Regions from separate parts of the Brevibacterium ihuae genome, predicted to be linked through region 1. Evidence: predicted binding sites of a transcription regulator. Region 1 holds the regulator's gene; each other region holds the start of a gene.

Region 1 (7,292 bases):
CGCGAGATAGGTCTTCCCGGTGCCCGCCGGTCCGATGCCGAAGGTCACCGTGTGGTTCCGGATCGCCGACACGTACTGGTGCTGGCCGAAGGTCTTGGGCCTCACGGTGCGGCCGCGGGAGGAGAGGATGTTCTCCCCGAGCACGTCGGCGGCCGAGGCGCCGGGCACCTCCATCCGGTGCACCCGCTCGACGGTCTCCGGGTCGATCCGGTGGCCGGCCGCCACGAGCTTCTTGAGCTCGCCGACGGTCGCGACGAGCGCATCGACGGTCGCCGCCGGGCCCTCGACGGTGAGGTCGCGCTCGCGGCAGTGGATGGAGGCGTCCGGCGCGAGCTCCTCGAGCGTGCGCAGATTGGCCTCGGCCGGGCCGAAGAGGGAGACGAGATCGATGCCGTCCGGGACGGACAGGCGGACCCGGGAGGGCTGGGTGTCGACGTTCAGAGGGTGTCCTTTCGCTGCGGTGTGCACCGGCGTCAGTCTATCCGTTCGGGTCCGGGGCGGCGGGCGGGTCGGCCCAGCGGCCGAGCAGGGTCTGGCACAGCGCCAGTCCCACGGGCCCGGCCGAGGAGGCGCGGAGCACGGTGTCGCCGAGGCGCACCGGCACCGCTCCCGTCGCGGTGCAGGCGGCGATCTCCTCCGGAGCGATCCCGCCCTCGGGTCCGACGACGAGGACGATCCGCCGGGCGTCCCGGGGCGCCTGTGCGAGTCCGGTGGGCAGGTGCGCCTCGGCCTCCTCGTGGAGGACGAGCACGTGGTCGCCGGGCAGAATCGCCTCGACGAGGCTGGTGCCGCGCCGCAGCTCCTCGAGTGCGGGCACGCGGCTGCGGCGTGCCTGCAGGGTCGCCGCGCGGAGCGTGTTCTCCCACTTCTGGGCCATCTTCGCGTGCTTCTTCGCCGGCCAGTCGGCGATCGAGCGCTGCGCGGCCCAGGGGACCACGCCGTCGACGCCGACCTCGGTCGCGGCCTCGATCGCCTGGAGGTCGCGGTCCTGCTTGGCGAGCGCCTGGATGAGGATGAGAGCGGGATCCGGCTCGGGTTCGCGCGCGACCGCGGCGACCTCGAGCGTGAGGGCATCCGGCGCGGCCTCGACGAGGGTGCCGGTGATCCGCAGGCCGCGGCCGTCGACGAGCTGGAGGGACTCCCCCACCCGCATCCGGCGCACCCGCACCGCGTGCCCGGCGACCTCGGGACCGCAGTCGAGCCGCGCTCCCGGGGCGGCCCCGGCGAGATCCGCCGCGAGGTAGACGGGCAGCGTCACCGGCCGGCGAACCGTTCGCGGATCCTGCTGAAGCGGCTCTTCGAGGGCTCTCCGACGAGCGCTTCGGGCTCGACCTCGTCGCGGGCCTCGGCGAGCTGCTCGAGCAGCTCGCGCTGTCGGGAGTCGAGCTTGGCCGGCGTCTGGACGACGACGGTGACGAGGAGGTCCCCGCGCGAACCGTGCCGCAGGCGGGTGGCGCCGAGCCCGGCGAGCCGCTTGACCGTGCCGGACTGCAGCCCGGCCTCGATCTCGATCGTCTGCGTGCCGTCGAAGGTCTCGAGCCGGACCGCGGAGCCGAGCGCGGCCGCGGTCATCGGCACGGTGAGGGTGCAGCGGAGGTGGTCGCCGTCGCGGGTGAACACCGGGTGGTCGGCGACGGAGATCTCGAGGTAGAGGTCGCCGGCCGGACCGCCGCCGGGACCCACCTCACCCTGGCCGGCGAGCTTGATGCGCACGCCGTCGGACACCCCGGCGGGGACCCGGACGGGCAGCGAGCGCTCGGCGCGCACGCGGCCGTCGCCGCCGCAGTTCGTGCACGGGTCGGTGATGCGGGTGCCGTAGCCGCCGCAGTTGTTGCAGGTCTGGTTCGTCACCATCTGCCCGAGCAGGGTGCGGGTCATCTGCTGGATGCTGCCGGTGCCGTGGCACAGGGAGCAGGTCTCCGCCGAGGTGCCCGGCCGGGCGCCCTCACCGTCGCAGGTCCCGCAGGCCTCGGCGGTGACGATCTCGATGGTCTCGGTGCCGCCGAACACGGCGGTCTCGAGGTCGATCTCGACCTCGATGAGCGCGTCCTTGCCGCGGCGGCGGCGGGAGGCCGGCTGCGGACGGCCGCCGCCCATGCCTCCGCCGAAGAAGGTCTCGAACAGGTCGGAGAAGCCGCCGAAGTCGCCTCCGCCGAAGCCCTGCCCGGAGCCCGAGCCGCCGAGGTCGTAGTTCCTCCGCTTGTTCGGATCCGAGAGGATCTCGTAGGCGACGGCGACCTCCTTGAACTCGGTCTCGTGCCCCGGGTTGACGTCGGGGTGGAGCTTTCGGGCGAGCTTGCGGTAGGCCTTCTTGATTTCGTCGGGGGTGGCGTCGCGTTCGACGCCGAGGGTTGCGTAGTGATCGCTCACGCGAGGTCCTTTGCTATTCCGAGAGGATGACGGAGACGTACTTGGCGACGGCGCGCACTGCGGCCATCGTGGTCGGGTAGTCCATGCGGGTGGGGCCGAGCACGGCGAGCTTGGCCTCGGAGTCGTCGGTGCCGTAGCCGGTCGCCACGACCGAGGTGCCGGCGAACGACTCGACCGGGTTCTCCCGCCCGATGCGCACGCTCACCCGGCCGGTCTCGGCGACCATCGAGGTCAGCAGCTTGAGCAGGACGACCTGCTCCTCGAACGCCTCGAGCAGGGGGCCGATGTGGGCGCCGAGGTCCCGGCCGGAGCGGGCGAGGTTCGCCGTCCCGGCCATGACGAGCCGGTCCTGCCGGGTCGAGCGGGCGAGATCGCTGATGACCTCGCCGATCGCCGCGGCGGTGTCGCGCAGCACCGGCGGCACCGCCGCCGATTCGCATGCCGCCGCGACCCGGTCGAGTCGGACCCGGTCGAGCGCATCGTTGAAGGCGTCGCGGAGCAGCGCGATCTCCGTCTCCCCGAGCGGGGCCCCGGTGTCGACGATGCGCTGCTCGACCTGCCCGGAGTCGGTGATGAGGACGACGAGGAGCCGGTGCGGAGCGATGTCGACGAACTCGAGGTGCTTGACCCGGGAGGTCGTCGCCATCGGGTACTGGACGACGGCGACCTGGTGGGTGAGCGAGGCGAGGAGCCGCACGGTCCGGTCGAGCATGTCGTCGATGTCGACGGGCCGCTCGATGATCCGGGCGATCGCCCGCTTCTCCGCCGCCGACAGCGGCTTGACCTCGTCGAGCCGGTCGACGAACATCCGGTAGCCCTTGTCCGTCGGGATCCGCCCGGCCGAGGTGTGGGGCTGGGCGATGAGGCCCTCCTGCTCGAGCGCGACCATGTCGTTGCGGATCGTGGCCGAGGAGACCTGGAGCCCGTGGCGCTCGACGAGCGCCTTGGAGCCGACGGGTTCGTTGGTGGCGACGTAGTCCTCGACGATCGCCCGCAGCACGCGGGCGCGGCGGCCGTCATTCATCACGCTCCCCCTTCTGGCACTCCGACGATTCGAGTGCCAATCCTACGCCGGAGTGCCGACGACCCCCAAAACCGGCGCCGCCCCCGCGCCGACCTCCCGCGCATCCCGCCGTTCGCCGTCTACAGTGGCCGGATGACCTACCACGACCCCTACGGCCGCGATGTGCTGTCGGCCTCCTCGCCCCGGAGCCGCCGACGCCCGGAATCGCGCGAGGTGCCCGTCGCCCCCGGCCTCGTCGTCGAGGATGCGGAGAGCGGCTGGGTCGGAGCCGTCGTCGGCTTCGAGAAGACGACCGCCGGGCACGTCGTCCATCTCGAGGACCGGCGCGGTCGGTCCCGCCCGTTCCCGCTGGGCCCCGGATACCTCATCGACGGCGCTCCCGTGCGGCTCGTCCGCCCCGCACCGCGCACCCGCGCGCCCCGGAGGACCGCCTCGGGCTCGGTGGCCGTGCCCGAGGCCCGCGCCCGGGTGGCGCGCGGCTCCCGGATCTGGGTCGAGGGCAAGCACGACGCCGAGCTCGTCGAGAAGATCTGGGGCGACGACCTGCGGGTCGAGGGGGTCGTCGTCGAGCCGCTCGGCGGGCTCGACGACGTCGCCGCGAAGCTCGCGGAGTTCGCACCCGACCGGGACCACCGCGTGGGGATCCTGGCCGATCACCTCGTCGCGGGAACGAAGGAGATGCGCATCGCCGATGCGGTGACCCGGGATCCGCGCTTCGCCGGGGTGGTGCACGTCATCGGCCACCCCTACGTCGACATCTGGCAGGCGGTGCGTCCCGCCGTGGTGGGGATCCCGGCCTGGCCCGCGGTGCCGCGCGGCGAGGACTGGAAGACCGGCGTGCTGCGGCGGATCGGCTGGCCGGCCCGCGACCACCGCGACGTGGCCCGCGCCTGGCAGCGGATACTCCGCTCGGTGTCGACGATCGCCGACGTCGACCCGGCGCTCTCCGGTCGGGTCGAGGAGCTCATCGACTTCGTCACGGTGGATCCGGAGGCGGGCTGAGGCCGGTCGCCGGTCCCCCGGACCGCCCGGCCGACCGCCGGTGTGGCCGAATCGGAACACCCGGGGCATGCGCCGAGAGGCGCGGTGGCATAGCGTAGGACCGTACCGCATCCGTGCGCGCCGCTTCGGAAAGGAAGTTCCCCGCATGTCGCAGCAGCCCTACGGCCAGGATCCCGGCCGACCCATGCCCCCCACCTACACCTCCGGCCAGCAGCAGCCCTACGGCTCGCAGCCGCAGGGCGGACCCGCGTACGGATCCCAGCCCCAGCAGCCCTACGGCTCCCAACCGCAGCAGCCGTACGGTTCGCAGCCGCAGGGCGGACCCGCGTACGGATCCCAGCCCCAGGGCGGGCCGGCATACGGGTCCCAGCCGCAGCAGCCCTACGGCTCCCAGCCGCAGTCCTACGGCCAGCAGCCCTACGGCCGGCCGGCGATGGGCGGGATGCAGCAGAGCCGGCCTCCGGGCCCGGGCCTGCGCCACCCGCTGCCCCCGCACGCCTACGGCGCCGGCTCCGCACAGTTCTGGCAGCCCACCGAGGCCGAGCGCTCGGCGGCGATGTGGACGCACATCGGCACCCTCCTCATCGGCTGGATCATGCCGCTCATCATGTTCATCATGAAGAAGGACGAGTCCGCCTTCGTCCGCGAGCACGCACGCCAGTCGCTCAACGCGCAGATCATGAACGCCATCCTCATGTACGGCATCATGCTCATCAGCATCCCGCTGATGTTCGTCATCATCGGCATCTTCACGATCTGGCTCGCCTTCATCCCGGCGATCGTCTACGCGATCTTCGAGATCATCGCTGCCGTCGCCGCGAACAAGGGCGAGGGGTACCGGATCCCGATGAAGGCCGACATGGTCAAGTGACCTGATCCGACCCACCGCACGCGCCCCGCGCCGAACCCCGGAGCGGGGCGCGTCCTCGTCCCGGCCCCTCGAGAGGATTCCCCATGGCACACCCGCACCCGCACGGACACGTCCCTCCCCCGGATTCCCCATGGCACACCCGCACCCGCACGGACACGTCCCTCCCCCGCAGCAGCCTGCGCATGCCCAGCCCCCATTCCACCGGCCGCCGCCGGGATCCGCCCGGGCGGGCGTCCCGCTGACCGGGCCCCATCCGGTGGGCGCGCACGGGCCGGGTTCGGCCCGGTACTGGCAGGCCGATCCGGACGAGCGCCAGATGGCGATGTTCGTCCACCTCGGCGCCCTCCTCACCGGATTCATCGTGCCGCTCGTGCTGTTCGTGCTCAAGAAGGACGAGTCGCCGTTCATCCGCGATCATGCGCGCCATGCCCTCAACGCCCAGATCAGCTATCTCCTCTGGACGATCGCGGGATTCATCGTGTCCGGCATCCTCGGCTTCGTCCTCGCGCTCGTGACCTTCGGGCTCGGCTTCGTCATCGTCTACGCCGCGCTCCTCCCGCTGCTGGCCCTCGCCGCCTTCGAGATCATCGCGTGCGTCAAGGCGAACGAGGGAGCGGGGTACCGCATCCCGCTCGTCATCGAGTTCATCCGGTGACGAGCGCGCCCGCCCAGCGGATTCGCACCGGCTCCGCCGCCGGCGGGGGCCGTTCGATTCCCGGTTCATCCCCGAGGCGGCGTACGGTTCGCGCGGGAAGGGACTGTGGCGCGCCGACTCCACCGAGACGACGGTCGCCGGATCGATGCATCTCCTCACCGCCCTCGTCCTCGGTGCCCTCGCCCCGGTGATCATGTACTACGCCTACGGTCGGCGTGCATCGCCCTTCGTCAGGGAGCACTGCCGGCAGTCGCTCAACCTCGTCATCACCGTCGCCCTCGCCGCCGTGACCTATGTCTTCGTCGTCGGCATGGTCGTCGCCGCCCTCGCCGAGGCAACCGACGGGCGCGCCGCGCTCCTCCTGCTCCCCTCGCTCCTCTTCGTGCTCTACTGGACCGTCGCCGAGATCGCGGCAGCCGCCGCGGGGTTCACCGGCACGGTTCTCCGTCTGCGCCCGGCGATCCCGTTCTTCCGTTGATCCCGGGCGGGCCGCCTCACCCCAGGTGATCGGCGAGCCTGCGGACCATCGCGTCGGCGAGGAGGCGTCCGCGTAGCGTCGGCGCCCAGCGGCCGGCCTCGGCCGCGGACCGCTCGAGCAGACCCTCGGCGACGAACTCCTGCACCGTCGCGCGGGCCCCGGCCGGCAGCGACGCGATCGTGAGACCGTGCTCGATGCGGGCGGCGAGCATGATCCTCTCGAGCTCCCGGACCGGCGCGTCGAGCACCTCCCGACCGATCGCCGGCGAATCGCCCGCGCGCAGCCGGTCCGCCCAGGCCCGCGGGTGCTTGGCGTTCCAGAACCGCGTGCCGCCGATGTGCGAGTGCGCCCCGGCCCCGTAGCCCCACCAGTCCGCATTGCGCCAGTAGGCGAGATTGTGCCGGCAGCGGTGCTCCGGCCCGCGGGCCCAGTTGCTCACCTCGTACCAGGCGTACCCGGCGGGAGCGAGGAGCGATTCGGCGAGCTCGTACTTGTCGGCGAGGTCGTCGTCGTCGGGCATGGGCAGCTCCCCGCGGCGCACCTGCATCCCCATCCGGGTTCCCGGCTCGACGATGAGCGAGTACGCGGACACGTGGTCGGGCGCGCATCCGACGGCCGCCCGCACCGTGGTCTCCCAGTCGGCGAGCGACTCCCCCGGCGTGCCGTAGATGAGATCGAGGCTGACGTCGAGGCCGGCGTCCTTGACCCAGGCGACGACCTCGGGGATCCGGGCGGCGTCGTGCGTCCGATCGAGGGTGGCGAGCACATGCGGCACCGCCGACTGCATGCCGAGCGACACCCGGGTGAATCCGGCCGCCGCGAGGATCGCGAGGTAGGCCGGGCTCAGGGTGTCGGGGTTGGCCTCGGTGGTGATCTCCGCGCCGGGTGCGAG
Region 2 (7,292 bases), on a different contig from region 1:
GGCGGCTCCGATTCCGGTTCGTCGGGCGACTCGGGCTCCGATTCGGGATCCGGCGGCTCCGACTCCGGCGACTCCGGCGGCACGATGAGCAAGCAGGAGATCATCGACATGCTCGGCGGTCCCGGCACCCGTTGGTACACAATCGTCAAGTGCGAATCGGAGTTCAACCCGCGGGCGGTCAATCAGCAGAACCGCGCCCACTTCGGCCTGTTCCAGTTCAAGCTCGCCACCTGGCAGTCGGTGGGCGGCAAGGGCAACCCGATCGATGCGAGCCCGCAGGAGCAGTTCAAGCGCGCCAAGATCCTCCAGGAGAAGGCCGGCTGGAGCCAGTGGGCCTGCGCCTGATCCCGCCGGCGGCCTGACCGCCGCTCCCGGACCTCACGGGTCCGCCGCGTCCACCGACGTGGCGGACCCGTAGTCTTCTCCCATGGTGGATGAGAAGAAGCAGCGCGAGCGGATGGGCGACACCGACCTCGACATCGAGGAGGAGCTGCTCGGCGAAGCGGCCTTCACGGTGACCGAGGGGACCGAGCGGCTCAATCGCACCTGGGTCGAGCTCATCGTCACCGGACTGTTCGGCGGCATCGACATCGGCCTCGGGATCCTCGCGATGATCCTCGTCAAGCAGGCCACCGACTCCGACATCCTCGCCGGCATGGCGTTCGGTGTGGGTCTCCTCGCCCTCAAGATGGCACACTCCGAGCTCTTCACCGAGGAGTTCCTCCTCCCCATCAACGCGATCGTCGCCGGGCAGGGGACGTGGGTGCAGCTGCTCCGGCTGTGGTCGGTGACGCTCGTGTGCAACCTCGCCGGCGGGCTCGTGTTCGCCTGGCTCACCGTGCTCGCGCTGCCGGACTACCACGGGACGATCATCGACACCGCGAACGGCTACCTCGACACCGGCTCCGTCGGCACGACGATCGGGCTCGCGCTGCTCGCGGGCGCCACGATCACGCTGTCGACCCGCATGCAGCAGGGCACCTCGAACGATGTCGTCGTCGCGCTGCTCTGCATGATCTCCGGATTCCTCGTCATCGGCTTCGGCATGCTCCACGGGGCGCTCAACGCGATGATCATCTTCGGAGCGATGCTCGCCGGGGCGGACATCACGGTGCTCGACTTCCTCGGCTGGTTCGTCGTCGTCATCCCGCTCAACATGCTCGGCGGTCTCGCGATCATCACCCTGCCGCGTCTCCTCCGCACCCGCAGGATCCTGTCCGCGGTGCGCCGCGGCGACCTCTCCCTCGAGGACCTCGAGGAGGAGGCGAGCTGAGCGGCGCCCTGCCGGACTCAGCCGATCGCGCGGTCGCGGCCCTCCCAGTGCGGAGCGCGGAGCACCTTCTTGTCGATCTTGCCGAACGGGGTCTGCGGAAGCTCGTCGACGAACTCCACGGTCTTCGGCCGGGCGTAGTTCGCGACCTTCCCGCGGCAGTGGTCGATGAGGGCCTCCGCGGTGAGCTCACCGGTGCCCGGTGTCGCGGATTCCCCGGCACCTGCGCCTGCCGCGGCAGCAGGGGCCACCTCGGCGGCGGGAGAGCCGGCGGCGGGAGCGGTTCCCGCGGCGTAATCGGCGGCGGGAGCGGTTCCCGGGGCGACCTCGGCAGCGGTGCCGTCCGCGGCGTCGGCGCCCGGGGCCTCGGGCGCGCGGCGCACGACGACGGCGTGCACCGCCTCGCCCCAGTCGGGGTGCGGGACCCCGATCACCGCGGCCTGCGACACCTGCGGATGTCCGGCGAGCACGTCCTCGACCTCGCGGGAGTAGACGTTGAACCCGCCGGAGATGATCATGTCGTTGCGGCGGTCCTTGAGGTAGACGTAGCCCTTGGCGTCCATCACGCCCATGTCGCCGGTGCGGACCCACTCGCCCCAGAACTTCTCCGCGGTAGCCCCGGGGTTGCCGACGTACTCGGTGAGGGCGAAGGGCGTCTTCACCGTGATCTCGCCGAACTCGCCGATCGGCAGCTCCTCGCCCCGGTCGTCGGTGACCTTGACGTCGGTGAACAGCGACGGATTGCCGCATGAGGCGAGCAGGTGCGGGCGCTCGAGGTCGTGGTCGAGCTTGGACAGCCGGGTGCAGAACTGGGGCGCCTCGGTCTGGCCGAAGAGCTGGATGAAGACCTGGCCGAAGATCCGCATGCCGTGCTCGAGCCGGGTGGGTGACATCGGCGCGGCGCCGTAGACGATCGTGCGGAGCCGCAGCTCGGGGAGCTCGTCGAGCGCGTCGATGATGTCGAGGACGCGATAGATCATCGTCGGCACCATGAAGGTCCAGGTGATGCCCTCGTCGATGAGGAGCTCGACGACGCGCTCGGCATCGAAGGCGGTGAGGATGCGCACCGTCGCCCCGCGGCCGATACCAGCGAGCGCGAGGGCCCCGGCCGCGTGTGCGAGGGGCGACATGACGAGCATCTGCTCGCCGACGGAGATCTCGGCCTCGATCATCTGGATGTACGACGCGGACGCCGCCGAGCGCCGCGTGTGGGCGACCGCCTTGGGCCGACCGGTGGTGCCGCCGGTGAAGTTGAGATGCGAGCGCGCCTCCGGGTCGCCGGGGTTCTCGCCCGTGCGCAGCGCGTGGTCCGGGCCGGGGACCTCGGGGAACGGCACGGCGCCGGGGATCATGCGACCCTCCGGGTCGGAGAGCTGGATGATCGTGGGCCGGGCGGGGGAGGAGGTGGCGGAACCGGGTGCGGTGCCATCGGCGTCCGGGGAGGCGGATCCGGGTGCTTCTGCTAGGCGTGCAGCGAGCGCGCTGCCGAGCTCATAGTCGGTGATGACGACCGAGGCGCCGGCGAACTCGAGCTGGTAGATCACGGTGTCGAGCGCGGACATGTAGTTCGCAGGGGTCTTCACCGCGCCGAGGCGTGCGGTGGCCGAATCGTAGACGATCCACTCGGCGCGGTTGCCGGCGTACATCGCGACCACGTCGCCCTCCTGCACGCCGAGCTCACGGAGCAGATCGATCGTCGCGTCCGACCAGGCCCAGATGTCGCGATAGGTGAACTCGCGGTCGTCCTCGCGGACGGCGGTGCGGGTGGCGTGGATCCGGAACGAGTGCTCGTAGATCTCGGCGGACGTGGTGAACATGGGGCCTCCAAACGACGGTGTTCAGCGGTGGGTCCGGCGGGTGACGCGCGGACCGGGATACTGGTGCGGTTCACGGAGCGATTCACCGTGCGATTCACGACACGGTGAATGATCGCTAGGGCGATTTTAGGACGGGCGTCAAGAATGCAGGGCGGGCGTCCGCAACCCGGGCGTGTGCACTGACCGGGTTGGGGTCGGTGAGCTTCGGTTCGGATCGGGTCGACTGGCCTCGGGTCGGAGGGCTTTGGTTCGGGCCGCTTCGGTTGGCCTTGGTTCGGCGGCTTGTCAGGTGCCCGCACCTCGGGGCGACAAACGGTTTGTCAGGAATCTGCTCGTCGGCGCGGGCTTCCGGTATGCCCGCACTTCGGGGACGGACTGTTCCAGATCACGTGCACCCCGGAGCTGGATCGCTCCCGGCTATGCGCCAGCAGTCAGCACGTCGCTTGCCCTGCAGCGGAAACTGCGATGGCGGGCGAAACCTTCGGCGGTGCCGTGGACATGCGACGGAAACTGCGGTGGCGGGCGCAGCCTTCAGGGGTGCCGTGAGCATGCGACGGAAACTGCGATTGCCGACGCAGCCTTCAGGGGTGCCGTGGACATGCGACGAAAACTGCAGTGGCGGGCGCAGAATGCGCAGTCCGTGCGTGCAATCGCAGTATGCGTTGCACTTTCGATGTGCTCCCACGTTGCGACCTCCACCCGGCTCGAGCACCCTCGGGTCTGGAGCACGTCCGCCGCTGTGGCCGGGTCGTGGAGCTGCCGGCCCGCGCAACCTCGGGTCAGGTGTAGGTCCGCCGCTGTGGCCGGGTCGTGGAGCTGCCGCCGCACGCAACCTCGGGCCAGGCGCGCATCCGCGGCTGTCACCTGATGACGGAACTCGGGGCCCGCGTGGCCTCGGGCCAGGGTGCGTCCGCACCTGTCGCCCGACCGTGGAGCTCCCGGCCCGCTACGCTCGCCCCGGGCCCCGACCTCGGGCCCCCGAGCCGCCAGGGGTCCGCATCCCGCCAGCGGCATGCTTACCCGCCGGTCACCCCAGCCGGCAGGGGTCCGCGTCCCGTCGGCAGTGCGCCTCGCCGCTGCCAGCCTGCTTCCCCGCCTGACCGTCTGCCCAGCCGCACCGGACCTCGGCCGTGTTCGCTATGGGCCGAGGCGGTTTCTGGCACTCGAGTTGACCGAGTGCCAAGCCCGGATCTAGAGTCGAATTAGCACAGCACACCAGTGAGTGCTAACAGGACCCCGGGCCGGAATCCGGCTGCTCGGCACCCGCGACGACGAGCGACCGGCAGGATCCGAACGGGGCGTCCGCGCACCTGCGCGGCCGTCCGGAACGGCCCCGACCCCGGGATTTCGAAACGACTACTTACGAAGGAGAGTGCCGAACATGTCGGTCTCCATCAAGCCGCTCGACGATCGGCTCGTCATCCGTCAGGTCGAGGCTGAGCAGACCACCGCTTCCGGTCTGGTCATCCCCGACACCGCCAAGGAGAAGCCCCAGGAGGGCGAGGTCGTCGCCGTGGGCCCCGGTCGCGTCGCCGACAACGGCAACCGCGTGCCGCTCGACGTCAACGTCGGCGACAAGGTCATCTACTCCAAGTACGGCGGGACCGAGGTCAAGTACCAGGGCGAGGAGTACCTCGTCCTGTCGGCGCGCGACGTGCTCGCCGTCATCGGCTGAACCGCTTCCGACCGGATTCCACTCCGTTCACCGGATTCCACACGCAATCTCAAGGAAGTGACGTATGCCCAAGACTCTGCAGTTCGACGATGAGGCGCGCAAGGCGCTCGAGCGCGGCGTGGACGTCCTCGCCAACACCGTCAAGGTGACGCTCGGCCCGCGCGGCCGCAACGTCGTGCTCGACAAGCAGTGGGGTGCGCCCACCATCACCAACGATGGTGTGACCATCGCCCGCGAGGTCGAGCTCGACGACCCCTACGAGAACCTCGGCGCCCAGCTCGCCAAGGAGGTCGCCACCAAGACGAACGACGTCGCCGGCGACGGAACCACCACCGCGACCGTGCTCGCCCAGGCCCTCGTCCACGAGGGTCTGCGCAACGTGGCCGCAGGCGCTGCTCCCGGTCAGCTCAAGACCGGCATCGAGAAGGCCGTCGAGGTCGTCGAGGAGCAGCTGAAGAAGATCGCCCGCGAGGTGGCCGACTCCCAGGAGATCGCCCACGTCGCAGCCCTGTCCGCCCAGTCGAACGAGATCGGCGAGCTCATCGCCGAGGCCTTCGACAAGGTCGGCAAGGACGGCGTCATCACCATCGACGAGAGCCAGGCCTCCTCGGTCGAGCTCGAGTTCACCGAAGGCATGCAGTTCGACAAGGGCTACCTGTCTCCGTACTTCGTGACCGACGCCGACCGCCAGGAAGCCGTCCTCAGCGATCCCTACATCCTCATCAACCAGGGTAAGATCTCGAACATCCAGGATCTGCTCCCGGTGCTCGAGAAGGTGCAGCAGGCCGGCAAGCCGCTGTTCATCATCGCCGAGGACATCGAGGGTGAGGCGCTGTCGACCCTGGTCGTCAACAAGATCCGCGGCATCCTCAACGTCGCCGCGGTCAAGGCCCCGGGCTTCGGCGACCGCCGCAAGGCGATCCTCGAGGACCTCGCCGTCCTCACCGGCGGCCAGGTCATCACCGCGGACATGGGCATGAAGCTCGACCAGGTGACCCTGGAGCAGCTCGGCAGTGCCCGCACCGTGACGATCACCAAGGACGCCACCACTGTCATCGACGGTGCCGGATCCGATGAGGACGTCGCCGGCCGGGTCGCGCAGATCCGCGGCGAGGTCGCCAACACCGATTCCGACTGGGATCGGGAGAAGCTGCAGGAGCGCCTGGCGAAGCTCGCCGGCGGTGTTGCGGTCATCAAGGTCGGCGCCGCCACCGAGGTGGAGCTCAAGGAGCGCAAGCACCGTGTGGAGGACGCCGTGTCCGCCACCCGTGCGGCCATCGAGGAAGGCGTCGTCGCAGGCGGCGGCTCCGCTCTCGTCCACGCCGTCAAGGCGCTCGAGGGCAACGACCTCGGCCTGAGCGATGACGCCGCCACCGGTGTCGCCATCCTCCGCAAGGCCGTCGTCGAGCCGCTCCGCTGGATCGCCGAGAACGCGGGCCAGGACGGCTACGTCGTGGCCTCGAAGGTCGCGGAGCTCGAGTCCGGCCAGGGCTACAACGCCGCGACCGGCGAGTACGGCGACCTCATCGGCGCCGGCATCATCGACCCGGTCAAGGTCACCCGTTCGGCGCTGCGCAATGCGGCCTCGATCGCGGCCCTCGTGCTCACCACCGAGACCCTCGTGGTCGAGAAGAAGGAGGACGAGGACGACGACTGATCGTCGCCCCGCACCCTTCGGTGATCACCCCATGAGGTGAGACCGCTGCGGGCCCGGAACTGCGGTTCCGGGCCCGCAGCGCATTCAGGAGGCCGCGTCTGCCACCCTGGAACCATGTGGATGGGATGGATCGAGGTCGACCTGCGCCTCGGGGACGTGCACTCGCTCAAGGCCAAGCGCTCGGTCGTGCGGCCCATCATCGCCGAGGTGCGACGCAGGTTCCAGGTCAGCGTCGGCGAGGTCGACCACCTCGACCTGCATCGCCGCGCGGCGATCGGCGCCTCGGCCGTGGGAGCGGACAGGGAGCACGTGGTGCGGGTCCTCGACTCGGTCGAGCGGCTGGTGGCCGAGCGCCCCGAGATCGAGCTCCTGTCCGTCGGCCGCGGACTTCGCACCACCGAGGACGACTGAACTTACCCATCCGAAGGTTGCCTCTTCCTGTCAGGTGAGCGACACCACGCGTCGAGTGTTCAAGTTCGGTTGAGTACTCGCGAGTATCCGAACACAAGTGACCACTCGACGGGTACGGGGGCATCAGAGGTGCCGGAGGCGCTGGAGGCATGCACCCGGAAGGCTCTGAGACACATACAGAAGCCTCGGGACATACCCCTTGAGGCCCTGGACGCACGTTCCCGGTGGGGCAACTCGAGTGGTCACATTCGGCCGAGTACTCGCGAGTATCCGACCACAAGTGACCAGTCGATGGGTGCGGAGGCATCAGGGGGTGCCGGGTGCCGGAGGTGCGTCTCGGGTGGACGGGTAAATCGTGCCGGGTGTCGGGGGTGCAGGGCCGTGCAGGGTCTCGGGGGTGCAGGGCCGTGCCGAGTCTCGGAGGTGCAGGGCCGTGCTGGGTGGACGGGTAGGCCGAGTCGG
Region 3 (7,292 bases), on a different contig from region 1:
TTATCGGCGGTCAACCTGGCAGGGCTCTGTGTCCGACCTGCACTCATGCCCCGTATCCGGGCCTCGCGAACGGCCGCGAGCGGACGGCGTGCGAGCGCCGCTCAGCGGCGTGCAGACCACCGGTCTCCGGACGGGCACCGGCCGGGCTCAGCCGGCGAATACCTCGGTGAGGCCGATGACGAGGGTGAGCAGGCCGCCGCCGAAGGCGAGCACGATCATGATGATCCGGGCGATGCCCACCGGCAGCACGCGCGACACGAACTCGCCCGCGACCTGGCCGAGGACGAGGGCCGCGAGGATCGCGAGCCAGATGACCACGGGCAGCTCGGGGATCGCGTGGCGGCCGTCGAACAGCACCTTGGCGACGACGGCGGCGATGCCGGTGATGATGAAGTACGGCTGCAGGGTGGCGGCGAAGGGCCGCTGCTCCCAGCGGGTCATGATCGCGTACACGCTCACCGCGGGGCCGCCCACACCGGCGGAGCCGCTCATGAACCCGGAGAAGAACCCGGCGGTCGCCGTCCGCCCCGGGGTCGGCGCGACGGGCCTGGCGTAGCGGCTGCCGAGCAGGGAGACGGTGAGGGCTGCGACGACGAGGACGCCGATGAACACGTGGACCGCCCAGCCGGGCAGCACCGAGGTCAGGAGCGCTCCCGGGACCGTGCCGACGAGCGCGCCGACGGCCATCACCCAGGCGCGGGGCCACTGGATCTCGCGGAAGGTCCGCGACAGGACGATCGTCGAGGAGACGACGCCGCACAGATTGACGAGGACGACGCCCGGCACCGGGTCGAGGAGGACGACGAGGAACGGTCCGGCCACGAGGGCGAACCCCATCCCGGTGGTCCGCTGCATGAGGGCGCCGACGAAGACGAAGACGACGATGAGCACGACGACGGGATCCACACCTCGATGGTAGCCGCGCGCGGGGAGTAGTCTGACCGTATGGCTCTCGACGGATCCCTCTGGTCGTCGTTCAGCGCGGATCCCCGCGCGGACAGCCGGCTGCGCGCGTCGGACGCGGACCGCAGCGCCGTGTTCGAGATCCTCAACGACGCGCTCGCTCAGGGCCTCATCGATCTCGACGAGCACGGCGAGCGCCTCGATGCGGCCGCCGGGATCCGCGAGCTCGGCGAGGTCGTCCCGCTCATCGAGGACCTCGTCCGCGCCCCGGAGACGCTCCCCGGCAGCACGCTCGCGGTGCGCCCCGAGCTCGCCGCGCTCGACGAGTACGAGGGCACGCCGACCACCCCCGAGGCGATCGACGCCGCTGCGCTCGAGCTCTACCGCTCCGATCTGCGCACCGCGCTCGCGGGTGCCGCGACCCCCTCGCTCATCACCGTGCTCATCTGGGCCATCACCTCGATCGCGGCAGGCAGCCTGATCTTCTTCTGGCCGCTGTTCGTCATCCTCGGCACCGGGATCGGCGTCGTCACCACGCTCTCGTCGAAGCAGTCGATCATTCGGCGCAAGCGCGAGATGCTCACCGTCCGCGCGCGGGCGAAGCTCGGCGATCCCCGGGCCCAGGCCGAGATCGAGGCGAACCCCCGGGTGTTCCGGTACCGCCCCGAATCCTCCCGCGACGCGCGCCGGGAGCGCCGCCGGGAGATCCGCCGGCGCACCGGCGAAAGCTGAGACCGCGGCTCCGCGAGGCGACCGGTACGGGTCAGGCGACTGCGTCTCCGGACCTCGGCGTTCGCGACCACACGAGCACGAACCTCGGCGCGCGCGACCGCGAGCACGGACGACGGAGCCCCGGTGCGTCCGAGGGACGCACCGGGGCTCCGGGCTGCGGCAGGGCAGCGGATCAGCCGTGGGGCCGGATCACATCATGCCGCCCATTCCGCCCATGCCGTCCATGTCTCCGCCCATCGCCGGAGCGGGCTCCGGCTTGTCGGCGACGACGGCCTCGGTGGTGAGGAACAGACCGGCGATCGAGGCGGCGTTCTCCAGCGCGGAGCGGGTCACCTTGACCGGGTCGTTGATGCCTGCGGCGAGCAGGTCCTCGTACTCGCCGGTGGCGGCGTTGAGGCCGTGGCCGGCCTCGAGGTGGCGCACCTTCTCCGCCACGACGCCGGGCTCGAGACCGGCGTTGACCGCGATCTGCTTGAGCGGGGCGTCGATGGCGACCTTGACGATCTGCGCACCGGTCGCCTCGTCGCCCTCGAGCTGGAGGGTCTCGAAGGCGGTCTTGCCGGCCTGGATGAGGGCCACGCCGCCGCCGGCGACGATGCCCTCCTCGACCGCGGCCTTCGCGTTGCGCACGGCATCCTCGATGCGGTGCTTGCGCTCCTTGAGCTCGACCTCGGTCGCGGCTCCGGCCTTGATGACCGCAACACCGCCGGCCAGCTTGGCCAGGCGCTCCTGCAGCTTCTCGCGGTCGTAGTCGGAATCCGAGTTCTCGATCTCAGTGCGGATCTGGGCCACGCGGCCGGCGATCTCGTCCGAGTCACCCGCACCTTCGACGATGGTGGTCTCGTCCTTGGTGATGACGACCTTGCGCGCGGTGCCGAGCAGGTCGACGGTGGCGTTCTCGAGCTTGAGGCCGACCTCCTCCGCGATGACCTGTCCGCCGGTGAGGATCGCGATGTCGGCGAGCTGGGCCTTGCGGCGATCGCCGAACCCGGGAGCCTTGACGGCGACGGACTTGAAGGTGCCGCGGATCTTGTTGACGACGAGCACGGCGAGCGCCTCGCCCTCGACGTCCTCGGCGATGATGAACAGCGGCTTGCCCGACTGCTGCACCTTCTCGAGGACCGGGAGCAGATCCTTGACGTTGGAGATCTTCGAGTTGACGATGAGGATGTAGGGATCCTCGAGCACCGTCTCCTGGCGCTCGGTGTCGGTGACGAAGTAGCCGGAGATGTAGCCCTTGTCGAAGCGCATGCCCTCGGTGAGCTCGAGCTCGAGGCCGAAGGTGTTCGACTCCTCGACGGTGACGACGCCCTCCTTGCCGACCTTGTCGATCGCCTCGGCGATGAGCTCGCCGATCGCGGGGTCGCCTGCGGAGATGCCGGCGGTCGCGGCGATCTGCTCCTTGGAGTCCACGTCCACGGCGGACGCGAGGAGCTTCTCGGTCACCGCTGCGACGGCCTTCTCGATGCCGCGCTTGAGGCTGAGCGGATCCGCTCCGGCGGCCACGTTGCGCAGACCCTCGCGCACGAGCGCCTGGGCGAGCACGGTGGCGGTGGTGGTGCCGTCGCCAGCGACGTCGTCGGTCTTCTTGGCGACCTCCTTGACGAGTTCCGCACCGATCTTCTCGTACGGATCCTCGAGTTCGATCTCCTTGGCGATGGAGACGCCGTCATTGGTGATGGTCGGCGCTCCCCACTTCTTTTCGAGCACGACGTTGCGGCCGCGCGGTCCGAGCGTCACCTTGACGGCGTCGGCCAGGGTGTTGAGCCCGGTCTCGAGTCCGCGACGTGCTTCTTCGTCGAATGCAATGAGCTTTGCCATAGTGGCTGGGGTCCTCCCTGTACGGGGTGGATTGTCGATCTCGTCTCCGCAGTGCCCGCGACGGCCGGACCTCGTTCCGCTGATTCCCTTCCACAGCGGCGCTCGGTCCGCTGCGCGGAGGCGAGTCACACCGGTACTAGATTTAGCACTCTCACCCACCGAGTGCAAATGCGGGCCGGGTGTCCCCGACCCGCTTCCGGGCAACAGAAAACCGGGGGTCGAAACCCCCGGTCCACTGTCTGTGTCTGCCGATCAGGCGAGAGTCACGGACTCCGCCTGCGGGCCCTTGTCGCCCTGGCCGACCTCGAACTCGACCTGCTGACCCTCTTCCAGCGAACGGTAGCCGTCCATCTGGATCGCGGACCAGTGGACGAAGACATCCTGCTCGCCGCCGTCAACGGTGATGAAACCGTATCCCTTTTCGGCATTGAACCACTTGACAGTACCTTGCGCCATTATTTCTCCAAAACAACTGAAAGCGCGCGTGATGCGCATTGAAACAGCCCCTGAAGCTCCGCACCGGCGCCGATACTTCGTCACTGCCGCACAGGTGTCACGCGACTGAAAAGATGTAACGGAAGCCACTCCGGGCTTCAGCTGACTGTCACCAATCCTAGACCCGGGGCCGGGCCAAAACAAGCCGCCTTGATGAACTTTCGGCGAACGGCGTCCCCCGTCGCCTCTTCCCGACAACCGGACTTGCCGCAGAGCGGGCGATGTCATCGCAGGTGAGGGGCACACTCCGGAGAGGGCTGCGTTCAGGCTCCGGTGTCCTCTGCGGCGTCTCCGGTCCCCGCCGGGGCGGGCGGATCGTTCGCGATGTCCGAGCACACGACGACGGTGATGTCGCCGGTGAACTCCTCGGAGAGCTCGATGTCGGCGATCCCGAGCAGCTCGCCCAGGGCCTGGGCCTCCTCGGCGGAGGCCTCGTCGGCGTAGTGGATCGAGGACACGGTGTCGGAGGTCGAGTGGTTGCCCACCCGGCCCAAGGTCCAGCCGGCCTCTTCGACGGCGTCGCCGAACGCTCCTCCGGCACCGGAGACGCCGGAGGCGTTGAGCACGGTGACCTCGGCGGTCTTCTCGACCTGATCGATGTCGACCGAGGTATCCTCCTCCGCCGTCGGGTCCGCGGTGGATTCTGCCGTGGGCGCCTGCTCGGCGACCTGCTCCTCGGGGTCCGCGGTCGAGGACCGGATGATGTTGATCGCGCCGAGCACGAGGAGGAGCGCGGCGATCGCAAGGATCGCGACGAGGGCGATGGCCCCGGCCTGCGTCGTCGGACCGCCGTCGCGCCGGTGGGCGCCCTTGCGGCCCGTCGGCGCGAGGTCGTCGAACTCGTCCCTGGGGTACTCGGCCATGCGCTACCTCGCGATCCGCGCCTGCGCGCGATCGCGCTGGCGGCTGTCGCGGATGCGCCGCAGCCGCTTGATGAGGATCGGATCCGCGGCGTAGGCCGCGGGGTTCTCGAGCAGGGAGTTGAGGACCTGGAAGTAGGCGGCGGCGGACAGGTCGAAGCGCTCGCGGATCGCGTGGTCCTTCGCACCGCCGTAGGTGTACCAGCGGCGCTCGAACTCGAGGACCGCCGATTCCAGGGTGCCCAGCTCGCCGTGCGGCGCCTGCGCCTCACGGGGTCGATCCGCTCCTGCGTTCTCGCGGTTCATGTCACCTGCTCTCCGTCCGGGTGCCGCCATTCTACCCGGAATCACACCGCTGTTGTTCGCTCCGAGCCGACGACTGCGACACTCACGATGCGCGGGCCTGCCGAAGCGACGGGCGATCCCGGGGTGAATGCAGAAGTCGCCCGCACCATGCCGGACGTGCTGCATGGTGCGGGCGACCTGCCGGCTCAGCGGATCTTGACGTTGATCTGCTTGATCTGGGTGAAGCCCTCGAGCATGCCCTCGAGCGAGGCCTCGCGGCCGAAGCCGGAGGTCTTGTACCCGCCGTAGGACTGGCCGACGACCTGGCCGCCGCCCTGGTTGACCTGGACCCAGCCGGACTCGATCCGGTTCGCCATCCGCAGCGCGGTGTCGATGTCGCGGCAGAACACGTAGGCCGCGAGCCCGAAGTCGCTGTCGTTGGCCATCGCGACGACCTCGTCCTCGGTGGTCCACGGGATGACCGAGAGCACGGGGCCGAAGATCTCCTCCTGGCTCGTCCGCCATTCGTTCTTCGCCTTCGAGAACACGACCGGGGCGTGGTAGAAGCCCGGCTCGCCGACCTCGAGGTCGTCCGACCCGTCGTAGGCGATCTCGACGCCGTCCATCGACTTGCCCATCTCGATGTAGTCGGCGATCTGGTCGTACTGCTTCTTGTTGATGACGCAGCCGATGTCGCTCGCCTCGTCGCGCGGGTCGCCGACCTTCATCCCCTTGATCCGCTCGACGAGCTTGGCGAGGAAGTCGTCGTAGATCTCGGTGTGGAGGAACAGGCGCGAGCCCATGGTGCACGACTGGCCCTGGCGGGCGAAGCGGGTCGAGAGGAGCACCTGCTCGAGGACGTCGTCGGTGTTCGAGTCGGGGAACACGATGTTCGGGCTCTTGCCGCCGAGCTCCATCGAGGAGTGCGCGAGGCGCTTGCCGGCGACCTCGGCGACGTGCCGTCCGATCCCGGTCGAGCCGGTGAAGGACACCTTGTCCACGCCCGGGTGCTGCACGAGGGCCTCGCCGATCACCGAGCCCTTGCCGGTGACGACGTTGAACACGCCCGGCGGCAGGATGTCGCCGATGACCTCGGCCATCTTGACGATGGTGAGCGGTGCGTCCTCGGCGCTCTTGAGCACGAGGGTGTTGCCGGCGGTGAGCGCGGCCGGGGTCTTGAACGCCGCGATCATCAGCGGGGAGTTCCACGGCAGGATGCCGGCGACGACGCCGAGCGGCTCCCGCTTGGTGTAGTGGAGGTCCCCGTCGCCGGCGGGCAGGGTGATTCCCTTGACCTCGCCGGCCACGCCGCCCATGTAGCGGAACAGGTCGACGAGCACGCCGGTCTCCGGACGGGCCTGGGTGCGGATCGCATTGCCGGTGTCGATCGCGGTGAGCTGGGCGAGCTCCTCGGCGGCCTCCTCGAGGGCGTCGGCGCAGCGGAGGATGAGCTTCTGGCGCTCCTTGAAGTGGAGTCCCGCCCAGGCGGGGAACGCGCGCCGGGCGGCCTCGACGGCCCGGTCGGCGTCCTCGGCCTTGCCGTCGGGCACGGTGGCGACGACCTGGTTGCGGTCGATCGGGGTGATGACGTCGGTGCGTCCGCCGTCGGCGGCCTCGACCCATTCGCCGTCGATGTACATCTTCCAGTAGGTGGGCTCCGGGAAATCGGTCACAGTGGTCCTCTCCTCGCGGTTCGGTTGCGGTATGGGGGGGTGGTGTCAGGACTCGAACGAGCCGTCGACGAGCTTCTTGACGATCGAGCAGTCGCGGTCTCCGGCGCCGGCGTCGGACACCTTCTGGAGCATCTCCTGGACGATCGAGCCGAGCACGAGCGGGGTATCGGTCTCCTCGGCCGCGGCGAGCGCGAGCCGGATGTCCTTGTTCGCGAGATCCGCGGTGAAGGTGGGTGCGAAGTCGTGGTTCGCCGGCGAGGACTCGACGACGCCGGGGTACGGGTACCACGTGCGCAGCGGCCACGAGTCGCCCGAGGACACCGTGGCGATCGAGTAGAACACCTCGTGATCGAGGCCCAGCCGGTCGGCGAGCACGGCGGCCTCGGAGCTCGAGACCATGTTGATGAAGAGCATGAGGTTGTTGCAGATCTTCGCGGCCTGACCGGTCGTCGCCTCACCGGTCGCGATGATGTTGCCGGCCATCGGCTCGATGAATGGGCGGGCCTTCTCCACGACGGCGGAC

The links. The regulator HrcA, encoded in region 1, represses chaperone genes, less so after heat shock. The targets are predictions, from matches to a motif close to TTNGCACTCGNNNNNNNCGAGTGCNAA.
Region 2: groES (co-chaperone GroES) is a predicted target of HrcA. The motif match lies at 4,244-4,270, and genes of this name have one in related genera.
Region 3: groL (chaperonin GroEL) is a predicted target of HrcA. The motif match lies at 3,599-3,625, and genes of this name have one in related genera.

What each region holds. Positions count from the first base shown of each region.
Region 1 is NZ_FXWZ01000002.1:225,528-232,819, reverse strand. It holds gene C1A17_RS01015 (PhoH family protein) at 1-468, opposite strand, end outside; gene C1A17_RS01010 (16S rRNA (uracil(1498)-N(3))-methyltransferase) at 479-1,258, opposite strand; gene dnaJ (molecular chaperone DnaJ) at 1,255-2,370, opposite strand; gene hrcA (heat-inducible transcriptional repressor HrcA) at 2,384-3,394, opposite strand; gene C1A17_RS00995 (DUF3097 family protein) at 3,527-4,396, shown strand; gene C1A17_RS00990 (DUF4870 domain-containing protein) at 4,542-5,267, shown strand; gene C1A17_RS00985 (DUF4870 domain-containing protein) at 5,398-5,922, shown strand; gene C1A17_RS00980 (magnetosome magnetite crystal formation protein family) at 5,990-6,400, shown strand; gene hemW (radical SAM family heme chaperone HemW) at 6,417-7,292, opposite strand, start outside.
Region 2 is NZ_FXWZ01000003.1:1,747,982-1,755,273, forward strand. It holds gene C1A17_RS13130 (resuscitation-promoting factor) at 1-345, shown strand, start outside; gene C1A17_RS13135 (formate/nitrite transporter family protein) at 431-1,273, shown strand; gene C1A17_RS14300 (AMP-binding protein) at 1,291-3,087, opposite strand; gene groES (co-chaperone GroES) at 4,469-4,762, shown strand; gene groL (chaperonin GroEL) at 4,827-6,419, shown strand; gene C1A17_RS13155 (DUF503 domain-containing protein) at 6,534-6,830, shown strand.
Region 3 is NZ_FXWZ01000003.1:1,614,182-1,621,473, reverse strand. It holds gene C1A17_RS12580 (sulfite exporter TauE/SafE family protein) at 148-906, opposite strand; gene C1A17_RS12575 (DUF1707 SHOCT-like domain-containing protein) at 946-1,635, shown strand; gene groL (chaperonin GroEL) at 1,825-3,456, opposite strand; gene C1A17_RS12565 (cold-shock protein) at 3,709-3,912, opposite strand; gene C1A17_RS12560 (LytR C-terminal domain-containing protein) at 4,215-4,814, opposite strand; gene C1A17_RS12555 (DUF3263 domain-containing protein) at 4,818-5,117, opposite strand; gene C1A17_RS12550 (aldehyde dehydrogenase family protein) at 5,303-6,769, opposite strand; gene mmsB (3-hydroxyisobutyrate dehydrogenase) at 6,815-7,292, opposite strand, start outside.